Regions from separate parts of the Nitratidesulfovibrio sp. D1 genome, predicted to be linked through region 3. Evidence: predicted binding sites of a transcription regulator. Region 3 holds the regulator's gene; each other region holds the start of a gene.

Region 1 (4,830 bases), on a different contig from region 3:
CGACACCTTGTTCTTGTCCAGCCCTTCCACGGCCATGACCACCAGATTGACGATGGCCTGCACGTCCTTGGGTTCCAGCTTCTTGTTGCTGTCGCGCAGCTTCAGCACCACCGAGACGGACGGCTTCTGCTGCTCTTCGATGAACAGGCTGCGGTGCGGGATGACCAGGTGCACCCGCGCGCTCTCCACGTTGGGAAATTCCGAGATGGTGCGCGAAAGTTCGCCCTGCAGGGCGCGCTGGTAGTTGATCTTCTGCACGAAGTCGGTCTGGCCCACCTTGACCTGGTCGAAGATCTCGAAGCCGATGCCCTGGCCCACCAGGCCGCCTTCGCCGGCCACCTTCAGCCGCAGGTCGTACACCTTGTCGGCGGGCACGGTGACCGTGGCCCCGCCGTTCTCCAGCTTGTACGCCACCTTGTCGGCTTGCAGCATCTTGACGACGCGGCTGGCGTCCTCGGGCGGCAGGTTGGAGTACAGCACCCGGTAGTCCGGCTGGTTGATCCAGAACACCAAGCCGAAGAACACGGCCACGACCGCCACGCCCAGACCGGCGATGAAGATGCGCTGCGAGGTGGAAATGCGCGCCCAGAAGCCCTTGGCCTTCTGGACGACGTCTGCGAGAGCGGGAGCCATGTGTTCTTCCTCCGGAATCGTCTCTGGCGAGTGGTCTCTGGACTGCTGTGCGCTGCGTGATGCGGGGGGCTAGAGCCGGGCCCCTGGCGTGGTCGGATTTTCGTTCTCCGGCGGGAGGCACCACGCCGGGGCATTCGGATGATTCCCGTCGCCTGCCGAGGAAGCCAAGCGGTTCATGAAGGGAGCGCACTCTTCCGTGCGTGACCGAATGAACCGCGCCGGCTGACGAAGGCAGCGGCGGGAAGGGCCGAATGCCCTAGAATTGGATGCGGCTGAGTTCCTTGTACGCCTCCATGACCTTGTTCCGCACGGCGGAGGTCATGTTCACGGCAAGACCGGCCTTCTGCAGGGTGATCATCAGTTCGTGCACGTTCTGGGTTTCGCCGGACGCGAACGCCTGGATCATCTGCGACTTTTCGGTCTGCATGTCGTTGACCTTGGTCAGCGACTCGGAAAGCGTGTTGGTGAACGACCTGGCCTGGACGCCCGAGGCCGTGGGCGCGGCGGTGGCGCGGGTGGCCTGTTCGGCCTTCATGAAGTTGCCGAGGGCGTTGGAATACGCCTTCAGCCCTACTGCCTGGATGCTCATGACCGTGTCTCCCTACAGCCTAGCGACTGATTTCCAACGCTTTGGTGTACATGGCCTTCACGGTGTCGATGGTGGTCACGTTGGCCTCGTAGCCGCGCTGGGCGGTCATCAGGTTGGCCATTTCCTCCACCACGTTGATGTCCGGGTAAGAGACGAAGCCGTCCTGGTCCGCGTCGGGGTGGCCGGGCTCGTACACGCGCTTGAGGGGGCGCGAGTCGGTGGCCACGTGCATCACCCGCACGCCTTTCAGTTCGCGGTCCAGCGCGCCCTGCATGTGCTTGGAGAAGGGGTCGTCGATGTCCTGCGCCGCCATGATGGTGCTCTTGCGCCGGTAGGGACCGCCCTGCTCGGTGCGGGTGGTCTTCACGTTGGCCAGGTTCATCGAGATGATGTTCATGTTCGTGCGCTCCGCGTTGAGCGCGGAAGCGCCGATGTCGATGGCGGTCATGAAGTCCATTACTTCTGCCCTTCCTGTATGATGTTCTTGACGCCCTCGAAGTTGCCGCGAATGACGGTGGAGAGGGCGGTGTAGTGCAGCGAGTTCTTGGCCATCTTGGCCATTTCCTTGTCCAGGTTCACGCGGTCTTCGCCGTGGATGACGCGCGGCTTGGCCGCCTTTTCCCAGTCGGCGTTGAACCCGTCGGGACTGAACTCGGAGGGCATGTGGTTTTCCTCGGTGCGGGTCATCCGCCCCTTGGCGTCCAGCCCCAGCGCCGCCTGCAACTGCTTCTCGAACTCCAGTTCGCGCGGCTTGTAGCCGGGCGTCCGGACGTTGGCGATGTTGCTCATGACGACATTCTGACGCTGAAGCTGCATGTCCATGACCTTGCCGACAAGGTTCACATGCGTTTCGTACAGGCTTTTCATGCGGGATTCCTCCCCGTTCGCCCCCGGGGCGTGCGCCGCGCGGGGGGTGGTGGCCGCCGGTGCGGCCCGTGGATGCACCCCCCGTTGAGCAAGAGGCGTTCCAGTGCATGGAATTTTTTTCATTCAAAATGGTTGCATGTAAAAAGCGCCATTTTCACCGGCCCTGGCCCGCCGGAATGACGACGCCGCCCGTCCATCTCGCGGATGGCCGGGCGGCGTCGTCATCATGCAGGCCATGGCGGCAGGATTTGCCCCCCGCGCCGAACAGGGGGACGGCAAACCGGCGCTTTGTGCCCCCGCACCCGGTGGAGAGCGCGGGGCGGGCTTGGCCGCCATCCGGCTTAACGATTGTAAATACTTCTTATATGTTCATGTGTTGCGCGCTCAGCCCTGTTCCGTCAAAATGACGTGGCATGCGGTTTGCTATGCCCGTGGCGCCCACGAAAACTCCGCAGCCAGCAATGGCACGCATCGTGCTTGGCGGAGGACATGGGCACAGCTTTCCCGGGAGCGTTCGCGAAACCGACGGGCGAACCGCTCCGGCGCCGCCAGCAAAGGCGCCCGCCCCGCGCAGCGCGGGGCGACCCAGAAGCGAAATGCCTTACGGCATGGAGGGGAGAACATGAGCAACCATCTCGATTACGAAATCAACAAGGAACTGGGCGAGTGCTACCTTTTCATGGGTGACCTGGAAAAGGCTGAGGAATACTACCGCAAGGCCGCCGGAAGCAACGGCGTGCATCCGGACCCGTACCTCGGGCTCGCCACCATCGCCGTGCAGCGCGGCAACCTCGAATCGGCCCTGGTGCTGTACCGCAAGGCGGCCGCCATCGAGGCCAACGACAAGTCGCTGGCGGGCATGGGCCTGGTGGAAATGGAAACCGGCGCGCACGCCGAGGCCTTCGACCACTTCGTGGCCGCGCTGGGCATGAACCCCGGCAACCTGGTGGCCATGAACGGCCTGCTGCGCCTTGGCTACCACCTTGACCGCATCGACGAAGTGGTGGCCCACCTGCGGGCCTTCCTGGAACTTTCCCCCGAAAAGGACAACGTGCGCTTCTCGCTGGCCGGGTGCCTGATTTCCCTCGGCCGCAAGGACGAGGCGCGGGCCGAACTCGAGACCATTCTCGACCGCGCGCCCGACCACGCCGACGCCCGCGAGATGTACGCCCTGATCGGGTAGCCGCGCCTGCCGCCGCCAGGCGGCCGCCACGGCAAGATACTCCCCTCCCCATACGATTTTCCGGCCCCGACGCTGGCGCTAGGGGCCGGAAAATCACCTTTCGCCGCCATTCTGCCAACGCTCGGGCGGCGAAACGGAGCGGAAACGCAGTACGGGCGCATGGCACTCCCCGGGGGATGTGCCATGCGCCCGTATCAGTTTGATGACAACCCCGCCTCCGGCGGGAGTTGTAAAGGCACGCTCACTCCGGCGCTTCACGGCGGCAATGAATGCCGCCTGCGCCTTTGTGGCGGGCTGCCGACAAACTGCGTTTGTCAACAGCCGCAGCAGGGGTGCACGACACACTCCATGAGTGTGTCGTGCACCCCTGCTTTTTCCGGCGCGCGGGATGTGCCAGCGGAATGTGCCTACAGGTTGGCGGCGTACCAGTCGCCGGACAGGCGCAGGCCCTGGCGCACGTTGTAGACGGGCTCGAAGCCCAGCAGGGTGTGGGCGCGGCTGATGTCGGCCAGCGAGTGGCGCACGTCGCCGAAGCGGAATTCGCGGTGCACGGGTTTGGCGTCGGCGGCCTCGGGCTTGTGGCGGCTCACTTCCTCGCGGATCAGGTCGAACAGCTGGTTCAGGTCGGTGCGCTCGCCGAAGGCCACGTTGTACACCATGTTCAGGGCGGCCTCGTCGGTGGCGGTGGCGGCCAGCAGGTTGGCCTGCACGCAGTTGTCGATGTAGCAGAAGTCGCGGCTGGTCTCGCCGTCGCCGTTGATGAACACGGTCTCGCCGCGCAGCAGCGAGGCGAACCACTGCGGAATGACCGCGGCGTACGCGCCGAAGGGGTCCTGCCGCCTGCCGAACACGTTGAAGTAGCGCAGGCCGATGGCCTTCATGCCGTAGCAGGTGGCGAACACGTCGGCGTACAGTTCGTTGACGTACTTGGTCACCGCGTAGGGGGACAGCGGCTTGCCGATCTTGTCCTCGACCTTGGGCAGGGTGGGTTCGTCGCCGTAGGTGGAACTGGACGCGGCGTAGACGAAGGTCTTCACCCCGGCGTCGCGGGCGGCCACCATCATGTTCACGAAGCCCGAAATGTTGCTTTCGTTGGCCAGGATGGGATCTTCGATGGAGCGCGGCACGGAGCCCAGGGCGGCCTGGTGCAGCACGTGGTCCACGCCCCCGCACACTTCGCGGCAGTGGTCGAGGTTGCGGATGTCGCCTTCCTTGAAGCGGAAGTTGCGCCACAGGTCCGCGCCCACGATCTCGCGCACCATGTCCAGGTTCCGCTGGTAGCCGGTGGCGAAGTTGTCCAGCCCCACCACCCGCTGCCCGTGCAGCAGCAGCGTTTCCAGCAGGTTCGAGCCGATGAAGCCGGCAACCCCGGTGACGAGCCAGGTGCGGGGGGCGGCTTCCAGTTCCCGCAGCAGGGCGGTATAACGGGTCATGATGGCGTCTCCTCCCAAGGGAGTGGCGGTTTCGGATGGAATGCCTATTGTACGTGCGCCGGGGGGCCGCGTCAAAGGACTGCCGACCCGGACGGCGTTGCGCCATGGCGCGGCGGCCGTGCGGC
Region 2 (4,830 bases), on a different contig from region 3:
TTCGGGCTGTTCCCCATCCTGGCCCAGCGCCGCAAGCAGGCCGGGGGCACCCTTTCCGGCGGCGAGCAGCAGATGCTGGCCATCTCGCGCGCCATCATGGGGCGGCCGCGCCTGCTGCTGCTGGACGAACCCTCGCTGGGCCTCGCGCCCATCATCATCCAGCAGATCTTCGACATCATCCGCAAGATCAACGCCGACGGCACCACGGTGTTCCTGGTGGAGCAGAACGCCAACCAGGCCCTGAAGATCGCCCATCGCGCCTACGTCATGGAAACCGGGCGCATCACCCTGGAAGACACGGCGGCCAACCTGCTGGTGAACGAGGACGTGAAAAAGGCCTACCTCGGCATGTAGCCGGGGCGGCCGGAAGATTCGGCCTCGTGCGCGGGGCGTTTGCATTGCCTGGCGTGGGCGGTCCTTTCCGAAAGGGGAGGGCCGCTCTTTTTTCGTGCGCCGCGTGCGGTCGCGGCTACGCGGGCAACGGGCCGGGGAGAAGCGCTGCCAGAGGACCGGCTGCCCCCGCCACCCCCGCCACGTGAACCAGTTCCGCCGGGGTCAGCGGACGGCGCAGGGTGGCGGAAAGCTCGCGCACCGCCTCGACGATGGCGGGCAGCGCAGGGGGCGGCGGCAGGATGGACAATTCGGCCAGGGCGGCGGCCACGGCGGCCGCGCCGCTCTTGCGGCCCACGCCCAACCGGCGGCTGCCGCCCACCAGGTCCGGCGGAAACGGCTCGAACAGGCTGGGGTCGCGCCGCACGCCGTGGGCATGCAGCCCGCTTTCCACGGCGAAGATGTCGCGCCCGGCCACGGGCCAGTGGCGCGGCACGGACAGGGACGCGGCCTGGGCCACGTGGCCGCACAGGCCGGGCAGGGGAGAAAGGTCGAACCGGGCCCGGCCGCGCACCACCAGGGCGGCGGCCAGTTCTTCCAGCCGGGCCACCCCGGCCCGCTCGCCAAGGCCCAGTATGGACACGTCGGCGCAATCCGCCCCGCACTCCAGGGCGGTGAGCGCGTTGGCCGTGGCCATGCCGCAGTCGTTGTGGAAATGGGCGCCGATGGACACCCGGCGCGCGCGCGGGGCCGTGCCGCCGTGGCAGGCCGCGTCCAGCGCGGCGCGCAGCCCGCGCACCACCTCCGCCACCTCCAGCGGGGTGAACAGCCCCACCGTGTCGCTCAGGCGCACCCGGTGCGCCCCGTGCGCGGCGGCATGGCGCGCCACGGCGGACACGAAGTCGCGGTCCGCGCGCGAGGCGTCCTCCATGCCCACGGTCACGTGGTCGATGCCCAGGGCGCGCGCCTCGGCCAGGGTGGCTGCCAGCAGGTCGAGCAGGGCGGGCCTGCCCACGCCCAGCCGCCGGGCCAGATGCGCGTCGGAAACGGGCACGCCCACGCACACTCGCCGCGCCCCGCAGGCCGCGGCGGCGCGCAGGTCTTCCGGGCGGCAACGGCACCATGCGGCGGCGGCAAGGCCGGGGGCCACGCGGGCCGCCAGGGCCAGCATGTCCCCGAGGTCCTCGCGCCCGGCCCAGCCCACCTCGGCCTCCGGCACGCCCACGGCCGCAAGGCCGCGCAGGATGCGCTCCCGGTCCGCCATGGACAGGTAGGTGCCGAAGGACTGTTCCCCTTCGCGCAGGGTGGTGTCGAGCAGCATGGGGCCTCCGTGTAGATAGGCGGAGCCGCCCCGCCCGCGCGGGTCGCGGCGGAGAAAGGGGGCGGGGCGGACCTCCGCGTGAACCGGTGCGCCTCCCTCATTGCATTGTCGGTGCCAATCCTGTGCGATCCTGTGCCAATCCGGGGCCAACCCGCACCGGCGAGGGGGCCGGCACGGGTTTTTCCTTCGGCGTGCCGGTCGTTTCGCCCTGTATCGTGCTGCCCCCCCGCCCGGCTGTCCATGGACCGCGCCCCGGCCATCCCGCGTCATGTCGCGGACCACGTATTTGTCGCATGCGACAAAATGGTCGCTGCATGCGTGTAGCGTCCCGTGCGCGAAGCCCTGGTCCTCCACCCTGAAAACCGCTGTCATGCCGGATTGTTGGCGCAAATGGCCCGCACTGGCACGGGGTTTGCCCTATGCGTGTCGTTGCATGGGCACGCCAGTCACGGCGAACGCACCCCGGCCAATCCAACACCCCGGCCGGGCGTGAATCTTCAGGAGGATATCATGAGAAAGGTGGCCATCTACGGCAAGGGCGGCATCGGCAAGTCCACGACCACGCAGAACACCGTCGCGGGTCTCGCGGAAGCCCTGGGCCGCAAGGTCATGGTCGTGGGCTGCGACCCCAAGGCCGACTCCACCCGCCTGCTGCTGGGCGGCCTGGCCCAGAAGTCGGTGCTCGACACCCTGCGGGACGAGGGCGAGGACGTGGAACTCGATGATATCCGCAAGCAGGGCTACTCCACCACCCTCTGCGTGGAATCGGGCGGTCCCGAACCGGGCGTGGGCTGTGCGGGGCGCGGCATCATCACCTCCATCAATATGCTGGAATCCCTCGGCGCGTACGAGGAAGACCAGAAGCTGGACTACGTGTTCTACGACGTGCTCGGCGACGTGGTGTGCGGCGGCTTCGCCATGCCCATCCGCGACGGCAAGGCCGAGGAAATCTACATCGTGTGTTCCGGCGAGATGATGGCCATGTACGCGGCCAACAACATCTGCAAGGGCATCATGAAGTACGCCGAATCGGGCGCGGTGCGCCTTGGCGGCCTCATCTGCAACTCGCGCAACGTGGACAACGAAAAGGAAATGATCGAGGAACTGGCCCGCAAGATCGGCACCCAGATGATCTACTTCGTCCCGCGCGACAACCAGGTGCAGCGCGCCGAAATCCACCGCCAGACCGTCATCGAGTTCTCCCCCGAACACGGGCAGGCCCAGCACTACCGCAACCTGGCGAAAGCCATCGACGAGAACAAGATGTTCGTGGTGCCGAAGCCCCTCCAGATCGCGGAACTGGAAAAGCTGCTGATGGATTACGGCCTGTTCGAAGCCTAGGCCGGTTCCGAACTGTTCTTCCGCCCGTCGGCTGCGTCAAACATCGTCTGGCATTCCGGTCGAATACGATAAGAGTATGCTCCCTCCATGCCAGACTCGTTTTCCTTGCCGACGAACGGAATTCCTCGTTCGGAAACAGCGCCTGATGAGAACCCAACAGACGACTGCCACCAAATCTGAAGGAGAACGGCGATGATGATCATGGTTCGTGCCATCGTGAGACCCGAAAAATCCGACGACGTGCTGGCCGCCCTCATGGCCGCCGGTTTCCCGGCCGTGACCAAGATGTCCGTGGCCGGGCGCGGCAAGCAGCGCGGCATCAAGATCGGCGAGATCACCTACGACGAGATTCCCAAGACCCTGCTGATCAGCGTGGTGAAGGCCGGCGAGAAGCAGTTCGTCATCGACACCATCATGCACGCGGCCCGCACCGGCGCCAAGGGCGCCTTCGGCGACGGCAAGATCTTCGTCACCCCGGTGGAAGAGGTCTACACCATCAGCTCCGGCGTGAAGGAACCCGATGTCGAGGAGGCCGCCGCATGAAGGAGATCATGGCCGTAGTGCGCCTGAACAAGATGAACCAGACCAAGAAGGCGCTGACCGAGGCGGGCGTGAACGGCTTCTACGCCCACGAGGCCTTCGGCCGGGGCAAGGGGCTGGTCAGCAGCGACCTGCTGGAAGGCGCCAGGGAAGGGTTCGAAGAGGCCGTGGAACTGCTCGGCGAAAAGGGCAGGCTGTATTCCAAGCGCGTGGTCACCGTGGTGGTGCCCGACGACCAGGTCGGCGATGTGGTCGAGGCCCTCATCAAGGCAAACCAGACGGGCAAGCCCGGCGACGGCAAGATCTTCGTCACCGCCGTTCCGGAAGCCCACCGTGTGAGAACCGCCGAGCACGGCGATAAAGCCATACTCTAGCGGTCAGGAGAGGACACCATGGCACTGAAGCACAAGAGCATCCCGGACGTCGCGACCGTCAAGGAAGAACTGCTCAGGAAGTATCCCACCAAGGTCGCCCGCAAGCGCGCCAAGCAGATCGTCATCAACGACGTGAAGGACGGCGACGTGGTGCCCGAGGTGCAGGCCAACGTGCGCACCACCCCCGGCATCATCACCATGCGCGGCTGCACCTACGCGGGGTGCAAGGGCGTCATCCTGGGCCCCACCCGCGACATCGTGAACATCACGCACGGGCCCATCGGCTGCGGGTTCTACTCGTGGCTCACCCGCCGCAACCAGACCAAGGCCCCGTTCGATTCGTCCGAGAACTTCATGCCCTACGCCTTCTCCACGGACATGCAGGACGAGGACATCATCTTCGGCGGCGAAAAGAAGCTGGCGGCGGCCATCCAGGAGGCCTACGACACCTTCCACCCCAAGGCCATTGCCATCTTCGCCACCTGTCCCGTGGGCCTCATCGGCGACGACATCCACGCCGTGGCCCGCAAGATGAAGGAGAAGCTCGGCATCAACATCTTCGCCTTCAGCTGCGAAGGGTACAAGGGCGTCTCGCAGTCCGCCGGGCACCACATCGCCAACAACCAGATATTCACCCACGTGGTGGGCGAGGACGATACCCCCAAGCTCGGCGACTACAAGATCAACATGCTGGGCGAGTACAACATCGGCGGCGACGCCTTCGAACTGGAGCGCGTGCTGGAAAAGTGCGGCATCACCCTGGTGTCCACCTTCAGCGGCAACTCCACCTACGAGCAGTTCGCCACCGCCCACCAGGCCGACCTCAACGCCGTCATGTGCCACCGGTCCATCAACTACGTGGCCGAAATGATGGAGACCAAGTACGGCATCCCGTGGATCAAGGTGAACTTCATCGGGGCCGAA
Region 3 (4,830 bases):
CGCGGTCCTGCAGCACGCCCAGCGCAACGGCGGCATCCACTTCGGGATGCCGCCGCACCACGGCCTGCACGAGTTCCGCCAGCACTTCCTTCTTGGTGCCGGCGGAGAGCTCGGGCAGGATCAGATCATCGTGAAGATACTCCGAAAGCCTCATGTATGACGCCTAGACGACCGGATCGATAAGGCCGAAATCGCCGTTGCGACGCCGGTAGATGATGTTCACGCGTTCCACTTCGGCGTTCAGGAACACCAAGAATTCGTTGTCGCCCTGGTCGAGCTGCATGGCCGCCTCGTCCACGTGCATGGGCTTGGGGGCGAAGTGGTCGGTGCCGACGATGGTGCGGTCCTCGCCTTCGCCCATGGTGCTGAAGGTGAACACGTCGATGCCCTTGCCCACCTTTTCGGACTGGACGGAGCGGCGGCGGTCCTTCTGCTTTTCCACCTGCTTGCGCAGCTGCGAATCCAGCTTTTCCAGCACCAGGTCGATGGTGGCGTACATGTCTTCGGACTGCTCGACGGCGGACAGGGTGAACCCGTCGCCGGCCATCTGCACTTCCGCCTTGTGGCGGAACTTGTCGACGGAAAGGTTCACCTGCATGTCCAGGGCGGACTTGCCGACGAACCGGCCAAGCTTTTCAAGACGGCGGCGGGCGTACTTCTTCAGGTGGTCGGAGGGTTCGAAGTTCTTGAAGGTGAAGGCGATGTTCATACGCTCCTCCAGTGGTGAGAGGGGGAATGCGGCGCGCGGCCCGCACGCGGGGTGCGGCTGCCGGATGCGCCGCCGGCGACGGGTGCCCCCCTGGTCGCCGGGTCGGGCGCGGGGGCACGGGCCGTCAGAACAGTTCCTTCCGCTTGGAAGAGGAGGGAATGTCCATGGCAGTACGATACTTCGCAACGGTCCTGCGGGCAATATTGACTTTGAGCTGTTCCTTCAGAATTTCGCCGATGCGCTCGTCGCTCAGGGGTTCCTTGGGGTCTTCGCCGCCGATCAGCTTCTTGATCAGCGCCTTCACGCTCTCGGAACCCACCTGGCTGCCGTCGTCCAGTTCCAGCGCGCTGTTGAAGAAGAACTTCAACTCCACGATGCCGTGCGGGGTGGCCACGTACTTGCTGGTGGTGATGCGGCTGACCGTGGATTCGTGCATGCCGATGTCGTCGGCGATGTCCTTGAGGATGAGCGGCTTCAGGCGCGAAACCCCGTCCTCGAAAAAGCCCCGCTGGTACTTCACGATGGATTCCACCACCTTGTACAGCGTGCGCTGGCGCTGGTACAGGCTCTTGATGAGCCACGATGCCGAGCGCATCTTTTCCTGGAAATATTCGCGCTCGCCCGCCGACGCGGCCGCCGCGGCGGACCGCTCGTACATGGTGCTCAGTTGCAGGTGCGGCAGGCCGTCCTCGTTGAGCATGATGATGAAGTCGTCGTCGTACCTGTAGACGTACACGTCGGGGCTGACGAACTGCGGGTCGCTCCCGCCGTAGCTGGCGCCGGGCATGGGGTCCAGGGTCTGGATGAGGTCCAGGTATTCCTTCAGGTCCTCCATGGTCAGGCGGAACTTGCGCAACAGCGGCTTGTAGCGGCGCTTCTCAAGGTCTTCCAGGTGGTCGCGCACCAGTTCCACCAGCACCTTGTCGCGCGTGTAGCCCAGCATTTCTATCTGCACCAGCAGACATTCCTGCGCGGTGCGGGCGGCCACGCCCACGGGGTCGAAGCGTTGCAGGGCGTGCAGCACCGGCTCCACCTCGGCCGGGGCCACGCCCGCCATCTCGGCAATTTCGTCGAGGGTGGCGTGCAGGTAGCCGGACGAGGCGATGTTGCCGATGATCACCTCGCCGATGTCCTTCTGGCGCTCGGTAAGCGAGGACAGGCGCAACTGCCACATCAGGTGCCCTTCCAGCGAAGGCTTGGCGGCGTAGCGCGCCTCGAACGAGGTCATCTCCTCCGGCAGTTCCGATTCGCGCACCGTGGACTGGCGGCTGGTGCTGGCGAAGTCGCCCAGGTAGTCCTCCCAATCGGCCTCGCGGGCAATCTCGCGGTCGTAGGCGGCATCTGCGGCGGTGGCGGGATCGCTGGCGGCGTCACGCTGGTCGGGCGTCTCGGCCAGCGGTCCCTCGTCCTGGGTTTCCTCCAGAAACGGGTTTTCCAGCAGTTCCTGCTGCACCGTCTCGACAAGCTCCAGCCGCGAAAGCTGCAACAGCCGGATGGCCTGTTGCAGTTGCGGCGTCATCACCAGTTGCTGGGTGAGCTTGAGCTGTTGTCTGAGTTCCAATGCCATGCGTGGACAACCCCTGGACCTTTCGAGGCCCTATGCACCTTGCGTTGAGGCCGAACGAGATGACGACGCGACGCGGCGCGCGGCGTCAAGCAAGAAACGGCCCACAGTGAAAATGTGTTCCCTTCCCCAAGAGGTTAGGTGAACCATGCCACAGAAGCAAGAAGTATGCAACCGCTGTCGCCGATTCGCGGGTCAACATTGCGCATGCGCGCAACCCCCTGTCAGACAAACGAAAACGGCGACCCCCGGAAACCGGAGGACGCCGCTGGCGTACGATGCATGCCCAGGCCCGCTACAGGGAGAATCCTTCGCCCAGATACACGTCCCGCGCGCGCGGGTTGTCCACGATGTGCGCGGGCGTGCCCTCCAGGATCACCTCGCCCTGGTGCACAAGGTAGGCCCGGTCGCAGATGTGCAGGGTTTCGCGCACGTTGTGGTCGGAGATGAGCACCCCGATGCCCCGGTCGCGCAGGCCGGTGATCAGTTGCTGGATGTCGTCCACGGCCAGCGGGTCGATGCCCGCGAAGGGTTCGTCCAGCAGGATGAACTTGGGCTCGCGGATCATGGACCGCGCGATCTCCAGGCGACGCCGTTCGCCGCCGGACAGGTGCATGGCCACGGAATCGGCCAGGTGGGTGATGCCGAAGTCCGCCAGCAGCATGTCCGAGCGTTCCTTCTGCCCGGCCTTGGAAAGCCCGGTGTGCTCCAGGATCATTTGCAGGTTCTGGCGCACCGTGAGCCGCCGGAAGATGGAGCTTTCCTGCGGCAGGTAGCTCAGCCCCACCCGGGCCCGCTCGTGCAGGGGCCAGTCGGCGATGTCGCGGCCGTCAAGCTCCACCCTTCCCGCAGTGGGCTTGATGATGCCGATGAGCATGTAGAAAGTGGTGGTCTTGCCCGCGCCGTTGGGGCCCAGCAGTCCCACGGTCTCGCCCTGGGTCACGGACAGCGAGACGCCGCGCACCACCTCGCGCTGGCCGAACTGCTTGTGCAGGTCCTCTCCGCGCAGCACCGAGGTCACTGGGCCGCCCCCTTGGCCTTGGCATTGTCCTTGGCGGCATCCTTGCCGTTGTCCTTGGACTCGCCGAAGGGGTTCACGTCGCCGGACGAGGTGAACACCGCCTGCACCCGCTTGGTGGACGAGCCGCGCACTTCGCTGCGGTTCTCGCGGGTGTAGAAGGTGATGACCTCGCCCTTGATGCTGTTGTCGCCCTCGTGCAGCACGGGGTTACCTTCCATGACCAGCACGGCGGTGTCCACGGTGTAGGTGGCCTTCTCGCATTCGCCGGTGCGGTTCTCGCGCTTCATGCGCACGTTGCGCTCGGCCACGATGCGGTCGATCTCGCCCGCGTCCATCCCCGATATTCCTGATTGGCCTGACTGGCCACCCTGGGCCGCGTCGCCCCCGGCGTTGTCCTTGCCGGACCTGGCGGCCTTCTTCTTGAGGTGCAGGGTGATGCGGTCGGCCCACATCTCGAAGTCGGGGCGCTGCACGTACACGGTGCCCTCGAAGACCACCACCTGGCCCTTGGCGTCGTACTGCATGCGGTCGGACTTGACGGCGGTGGGCACGTCATTGCGCGCGGGCCGCACGGCGCTGCCCGACTTGGCGTCGGCCGCGACGGCAGGGGCCACGGTGAATGCCGAAAAGGTCAACAGCAGCGCCACGCACAGCGTGGAGCGGATGCCGGTATATTTCATTGCTTGGACTCCTGCTTGGTTGGCTTGGAAGCGCCCTGCGGCGCGGCCTTGGGCTGCGCCGCGCCCTGCCCGGCCCTTGCATCGGCGCGCGGCATGAGCAGCAGCGACACCCCGTCGTTGCCGCGCAGCACGTCGGCGGCCATGTCCCATTCCAGCCTGGTGGCGTTGCCGGAGATGCTCTGGCCCTCTATGCGCGCCCCTTCGGGAAAATACATGGTCCGGCTGGTGCCGTTGTACACCATCAGGCTGGCGAACAGTTCGTGGCGGTCGTGGGTGGCGTGCACGTCGTCCCACATGCGCACCAGTTGCACCTGCTGCTGGACTTCACCCTTCTGCGCCACGATGCGCAGCTGCCTGCCGCCGTCCATCTGATAGACAAGGTCGGGGCTGTCCACGTCGATGACGTTGTTGCTCTGGCGCAACTGGGCCCAGGTGGCCTTCAGCCGCCACAACTCGATGCCCTTCTCGCCCTGCACCAGTTCTATGCCCTTCATGGCCACGCCCACGGCCTCTTCCAGCGTGGCGGAATCGGTGACGCCGCCGGTCATGGCCGATTCCAGGGCCTTGCGCACCCCGGCCTGCCAGCGCCACGCGGCGGCGCCGCCCACCAGCAGCACGACCACAAGCAAGGCCCACAGCGTACGGCGTCTCATGCCTGCTCCGGCCAGCTTTCCAGCATGCGGTCCAGCAGCCCCTGCTGGGCCAGCAGGAAGCGGATGGCCTCGCGCACCGCGCCGTGCCCGCCGTTGGAGGTGGTCACGTAGCGGGCCAGGGCCTTGACCTCGGGCTGGGCGTTGGCCACGGCCATGGGCAGGCCCACGAGCTTCATGGGGCCGAAGTCCACCCAGTCGTCGCC
Region 4 (4,830 bases), on a different contig from region 3:
ATGGGGCGTGGCCACCCTGGTCTGCGACGCGCTGAAGGGCGCGCTGCCCGTGGCCATCGCCCTGTCGTTCAGCGATTCCACGTTGTTCCACAGCCTGACGGCGCTGGCCGCCCTGCTGGGCCACCTGCATTCCTGCTTCCTGGGCTTCAAGGGGGGCAAGGCGGTGGCCACCACGGTGGGCGTGTTCATTCCGCTGGCCTTCTGGCAACTGGTGCTGGCGGGCATCGCCTGCCTGCTGGTCATCTGGCGCTCGGGCTTCGTCTCGCTGGGCTCGCTGACCCTGGTCACGGCCCTGCCCGTGTTCCTGCTGATCTACGGCAAGTGGAAGCTGCTGCCGCTGGCGCTGGTGGTCATGGCCCTGGTGTACTGGAGCCACCGCGAGAACATCGGGCGGCTGGCGCGCGGCGAGGAAAAACCCTGGCAGAAGAAGCACCATGACGCGGCAGGCAGCGGTTGCGACCCCGCTCCGGCCGATCCGGCAGGCGGGCAGGCCCCCTGCGGGTGCGGCTGCGCCGCGCACGGCCCCGAAGGCCGCGCGGAACCCGCCTCCGCGCCGGAGAAGTAGTTTTTCGGGCCTCGCGCCCCGGCATGCCCCGCGCATGACGGCGCGACGCCGCAACATGACCGCAGTGCACGATTCCAAGGAGACCGGCCCCATGCCCAGTTCCATGTCCAGCCACGACTTTCCGTCCGCGCGCACGCGGATGGAGTACGTCTGCCTCGGCTGCGGAGAGCGCCGCGGCATCGACGAACTGCTGTACACCTGCCCCGGCTGCGGCGGGGTGTACCTGCTCGAAGACCTCGATTTCGACAGGCTGGCGGCCCTGCGCACCGGGCCTGAATGGCGCGCCCTGTTCGACGCCCGCGCCGCCACCCGCACCACCGCCCTGCGCGGCATCTTCCGCTTCTATGAGCTGATGGCCCCGGTGCTGGAAGAAGAGGATATCGTGTACCTGGGCGAGGGCAACACCCCCATCGTGGAGGCGGCCCCCGCCCTGCGCGACGCCGTGGGCATCCCCTTCGCCTTCAAGAACGACGGGCAGAACCCCAGCGCATCGTTCAAGGACCGGGGCATGGCCTGCGCGTTCAGCTACCTGAAGGCGCTGGTGCGCAAGCACGGCTGGGACGAGGTGCTCACCGTGTGCGCCTCCACCGGCGACACCTCCGCCGCCGCCGCGCTGTACGCCTCGTACGTGGGCGGGCCGGTGAAGTCGGTGGTGCTGCTGCCCCACGGCAAGGTCACCCCGCAGCAGCTTTCGCAGCCGCTGGGCAGCGGGGCCACGGTGCTGGAGATTCCCGGCGTGTTCGACGACTGCATGAAGGTGGTCGAACACCTGGCCGAAAACTACCGGGTGGCCCTGCTGAATTCCAAGAACAGCTGGCGCATCCTGGGCCAGGAATCCTACGCCTTCGAGGTGGCCCAGTGGTACGGCTGGGACATGAAGGGCCGGTGCGTGTTCGTGCCCATCGGCAACGCGGGCAACATCACCGCGGTCATGGCGGGCTTCCTGAAGCTGCTGCGCCTCGGCGTCATCGACGGCCTGCCCCGGGTCATCGGCGTGCAGTCGCACCATGCCGACCCGGTGTGGCGCTACTACAGCCAGCCGGACCCGGCGAAACGCAGCTACGCCCCCGTCACCGTGCAGCCCAGCGTGGCCCAGGCCGCCATGATCGGCAACCCGGTGTCCTTCCCCCGCGTGAAGGCGCTGGCCGACAGGTTCATCGCGGAGGGCGGCGAGCGCGCCTTCTCCGTGGTGCAGGTGACCGAGCAGGAGATCATGGACGCCATGATCCGGGGCAACCGCCACGGGCACATCGCCTGCACCCAGGGCGGCGAATGCCTGGCCGGGCTGATCAAGGCCAGGGAGCTGGGCCTGGTCTCGCCCGACGAGCACGCCGTGCTCGACGCCACGGCGCACAGCCTGAAGTTCGCGGGCTTCCAGGACATGTACTTCACCAACAGTTTCCCGCCCGAGTACGGCGTGACCCCGGACCCCGCCCTTGCCAACGCGCCCGCGCTGGTGGTCAGCCCCGAGGACAAGGCCCGCCTGTCGCCCGAGGCGTACACCCTGGCCGCCGCCGAGGCCGTGGTGGCCCGGCTGGGCCTGGCGAGAAAGGCGTAACGCCGCCACGCGGAGCCACGCGTCCCGCGGGTTTCCGACACATCCGCGAATACGGCGCGGCGCACGGAAGAACTCCGTGCGCCGCGCTTTTCATGCATGCCCCCGCCGTCTCCGGCGGTGTGCTGCCGGACAAGGCCCGCAGATGGCGATGCATTTTTGCGACGCCGCCGCCTTGTGCCATTCTGCACAATTTCCTTCATCACACTGAAATACAATGGAAACGCTTCAAGACCGGCGCATTTCTGCAACGTTCCGCATGGTGGCCCCGGCTCGCCGCGCGGTCACGAAAGAATTTCAATACGCCGGATTCACTTTCTTTCCGCAGGTGGCACGCTCGATGCTTAGGCCATCGCAGTTCATGCATGTGCCGTGCATTCGCAGCCAACCTCACACGGGCCATGCCCCGGGAGAACCCTGATGACCACCTGCTGCCTGTCCCCCCAGGAAGTGCGCCTGCAGAACCCGGAACCGGACAAGACCGGGCGCGAGCGCGTCTACTCCATTCTCGAGACCTTCCAGTACCAGGTTCCGTTCATCGACGTGGAGCGCGCCCGCTACTTCACCGAGTCCATGCGCGCCACCGAGGGCCAGTTGCTGGCCCTGCGCTGGGCCAAGGCGCTGAAGAACTGCGCCGAGAAGATGACCGTGTACATCACCCCCGGCCAGCTCATCGCGGGTCGGGCCGGACAGTTCGGCCGCTACGGCATCCTGTACCCGGAAATCGACGGCGACTTCTACGGCGTGGTCATGCGCGACCTGCCGAACCGCGCCAAGAGCCCGTTCCGCATCTCGGACGCGGACATCGCCATCATTCTCGACGAAATCGCCCCCTACTGGGAAGGCAAGACCTACCACGAGCACCTCAACGGCGCCCTGCCCGAAGAGTTGCGCAACGTCACCTACACCGACGCCTCGGGCCTGAAGTCCAAGTTCGTGGTCAGCGAGACCTCGTCCTACCGTTCCGCCCTGCAATGGGTGCACGACTACGAAAAGGTGCTCACGCGCGGCATGCTGGACATCAAGGCCGAAATGCTGGCCCGCATGGCGCGGCTGGACCCGGACAGCCCCATCGACAACCGGGAGAAGAAGCCCTTCCTGGAAGCCATGGTCATCGTGTGCGACGCCTTCATGATCTGGGCCGGACGCCACGCCGACCTCGCCCGCGCGCAGGCCGCCGCCGAAAGGAACCCCGCGCGCAAGCGGGAACTGCTGCGCCTTGCCGCCATCTGCGACCACGTGCCCGCCCATCCCGCGCGCACCTTTCACGAGGCCGTGCAATCGCAATGGTTCGTGCAGATGTTCTCGCGCATCGAGCAGAAGTCCAGCGCCATCATCTCCAACGGGCGCATGGACCAGTACTTCCACCCCTACTACGCGAAAGACCTTGCCGAGGGCCGCATCACCGAGGAAGGCGCCATGGAGCTTCTGGAGTGCATGTGGGTGGAGATGGCGCAGTTCATCGACCTGTACATCAACCCCACCGGCAACGAATTCAACGAAGGCTACGCCCACTGGGAGGCCGTGACCATCGGCGGCCAGACCCCGGACGGCAAGGACGCCACCAACGACCTGACCTACCTGTTCCTGCGCTCCAAGCGCGAATTCCCGCTGAACTACCCGGACCTGGCCGCCCGCATCCACTCCCGCTCGCCGGAACGCTTCCTGTACGAGGTGGCCGAGACCATCAAGGACGGCTCCGGCTTTCCCAAACTGATCAACGACGAGGAAGTGATTCCGCTGTACGTGGCCAAGGGCGCGCCCTTCCGTGACGCCCTGGACTACGCCGTGTCGGGCTGCACCGAGGCGCGCATGCCCAACCGCGACACCTACACCTCCGGCTGCGTGTACATCAACTTCGCCACGGCCATGGAAATGACCATGCACAACGGGCGGATGCTGAAGTACGGGCAGGACGACCTGATCGGCCTGGAAACCGGCGACCCCGCCACCTTCGCCACCTGGGAACAATTCTGGGAAGCCTACAAGGCCCAGCACATGAACCTGCTGTCCAAGGCCTTCACCCAGCAGTACGTGGTGGACTGCCTGCGGCCGCAGCACTTCGCCTCGCCCTTTGCCTCGGTGCTGCACGACCTGTGCGTGGAGGACTGCAAGGACCTGCAATCGCCGAAGATCGCGGGCGGCGTGGACTTCTCGTACTTCGAATTCCTGGGCTACGGCACGGTGGTGGATTCGCTGGCCGCCGTGAAGAAGCTGGTGTTCGAGGAGAAGAAGGTGGCCATGGCCGACCTGGTGGCCGCGCTGCGGAACGACTTCGAAGGCTGCGAACCCCTGCGCGCCCTGATGCGCTCGGCCCCCTGCTACGGCAACAACAACCCGTACGCCGACGCCATCGCCAGGGAAGTGGACCGCATGACCCAGGTCTTCGCGGAAACGTACTCCAGGGTGCGCGGCGTCAACTGCGACGTGCGCTACGTGCCCATCACCTCGCACGTGCCCTTCGGCAAGGTGGTCAGCGCCACCCCCAACGGGCGCAAGGCATGGACGGCCCTGTCCGACGGTTCCTCCGCCTCGCACGGCGCGGACCGCAACGGCCCCACGGCGGTGTTGCTGTCCAACTACAACTCCAAGAACGGAGACCTGAAGAACCGCGCCTCGCGCCTGCTGAACATCAAGCTGTCGCCCCGGTGCGTGGCCGGTGAAACGGGCACCCGCAAGCTCGTGGACATGATCCGCGGCTGGTGCGACC

What was found. The regulator sigma-54, encoded in region 3, starts transcription at its own class of promoters, with help from an activator protein. The targets are predictions, from matches to a motif close to CTGGCACGGNNNNTGCTT.
Region 1: flgB (flagellar basal body rod protein FlgB) is a predicted target of sigma-54. The motif match lies at 2,176-2,193, and genes of this name have one in related genera.
Region 2: nifH (nitrogenase iron protein) is a predicted target of sigma-54. The motif match lies at 2,052-2,069, and genes of this name have one in related genera.
Region 4: hpsG ((2S)-3-sulfopropanediol dehydratase) is a predicted target of sigma-54. The motif match lies at 2,449-2,466, and genes of this name have one in related genera.

Annotation. Positions count from the first base shown of each region.
Region 1 is NZ_JBPGNZ010000007.1:162,686-167,515, forward strand. It holds gene fliF (flagellar basal-body MS-ring/collar protein FliF) at 1-633, opposite strand, end outside; gene fliE (flagellar hook-basal body complex protein FliE) at 890-1,222, opposite strand; gene flgC (flagellar basal body rod protein FlgC) at 1,242-1,679, opposite strand; gene flgB (flagellar basal body rod protein FlgB) at 1,679-2,089, opposite strand; gene ACR4XJ_RS14585 (tetratricopeptide repeat protein) at 2,712-3,272, shown strand; gene ACR4XJ_RS14590 (NAD-dependent epimerase/dehydratase family protein) at 3,680-4,705, opposite strand.
Region 2 is NZ_JBPGNZ010000001.1:529,973-534,802, reverse strand. It holds gene ACR4XJ_RS02245 (ABC transporter ATP-binding protein) at 1-354, shown strand, start outside; gene ACR4XJ_RS02240 (homocitrate synthase/isopropylmalate synthase family protein) at 470-1,651, opposite strand; gene nifH (nitrogenase iron protein) at 2,162-2,992, shown strand; gene ACR4XJ_RS02230 (hypothetical protein) at 2,989-3,195, opposite strand; gene ACR4XJ_RS02225 (P-II family nitrogen regulator) at 3,185-3,535, shown strand; gene ACR4XJ_RS02220 (P-II family nitrogen regulator) at 3,532-3,906, shown strand; gene nifD (nitrogenase molybdenum-iron protein alpha chain) at 3,925-4,830, shown strand, end outside.
Region 3 is NZ_JBPGNZ010000002.1:100,738-105,567, forward strand. It holds gene ACR4XJ_RS03625 (PTS sugar transporter subunit IIA) at 1-154, opposite strand, end outside; gene hpf (ribosome hibernation-promoting factor, HPF/YfiA family) at 164-709, opposite strand; gene rpoN (RNA polymerase factor sigma-54) at 834-2,276, opposite strand; gene lptB (LPS export ABC transporter ATP-binding protein) at 2,569-3,294, opposite strand; gene ACR4XJ_RS03645 (LptA/OstA family protein) at 3,291-3,974, opposite strand; gene lptC (LPS export ABC transporter periplasmic protein LptC) at 3,971-4,627, opposite strand; gene ACR4XJ_RS03655 (KdsC family phosphatase) at 4,624-4,830, opposite strand, start outside.
Region 4 is NZ_JBPGNZ010000003.1:136,389-141,218, reverse strand. It holds gene plsY (glycerol-3-phosphate 1-O-acyltransferase PlsY) at 1-565, shown strand, start outside; gene thrC (threonine synthase) at 669-2,123, shown strand; gene hpsG ((2S)-3-sulfopropanediol dehydratase) at 2,541-4,830, shown strand, end outside.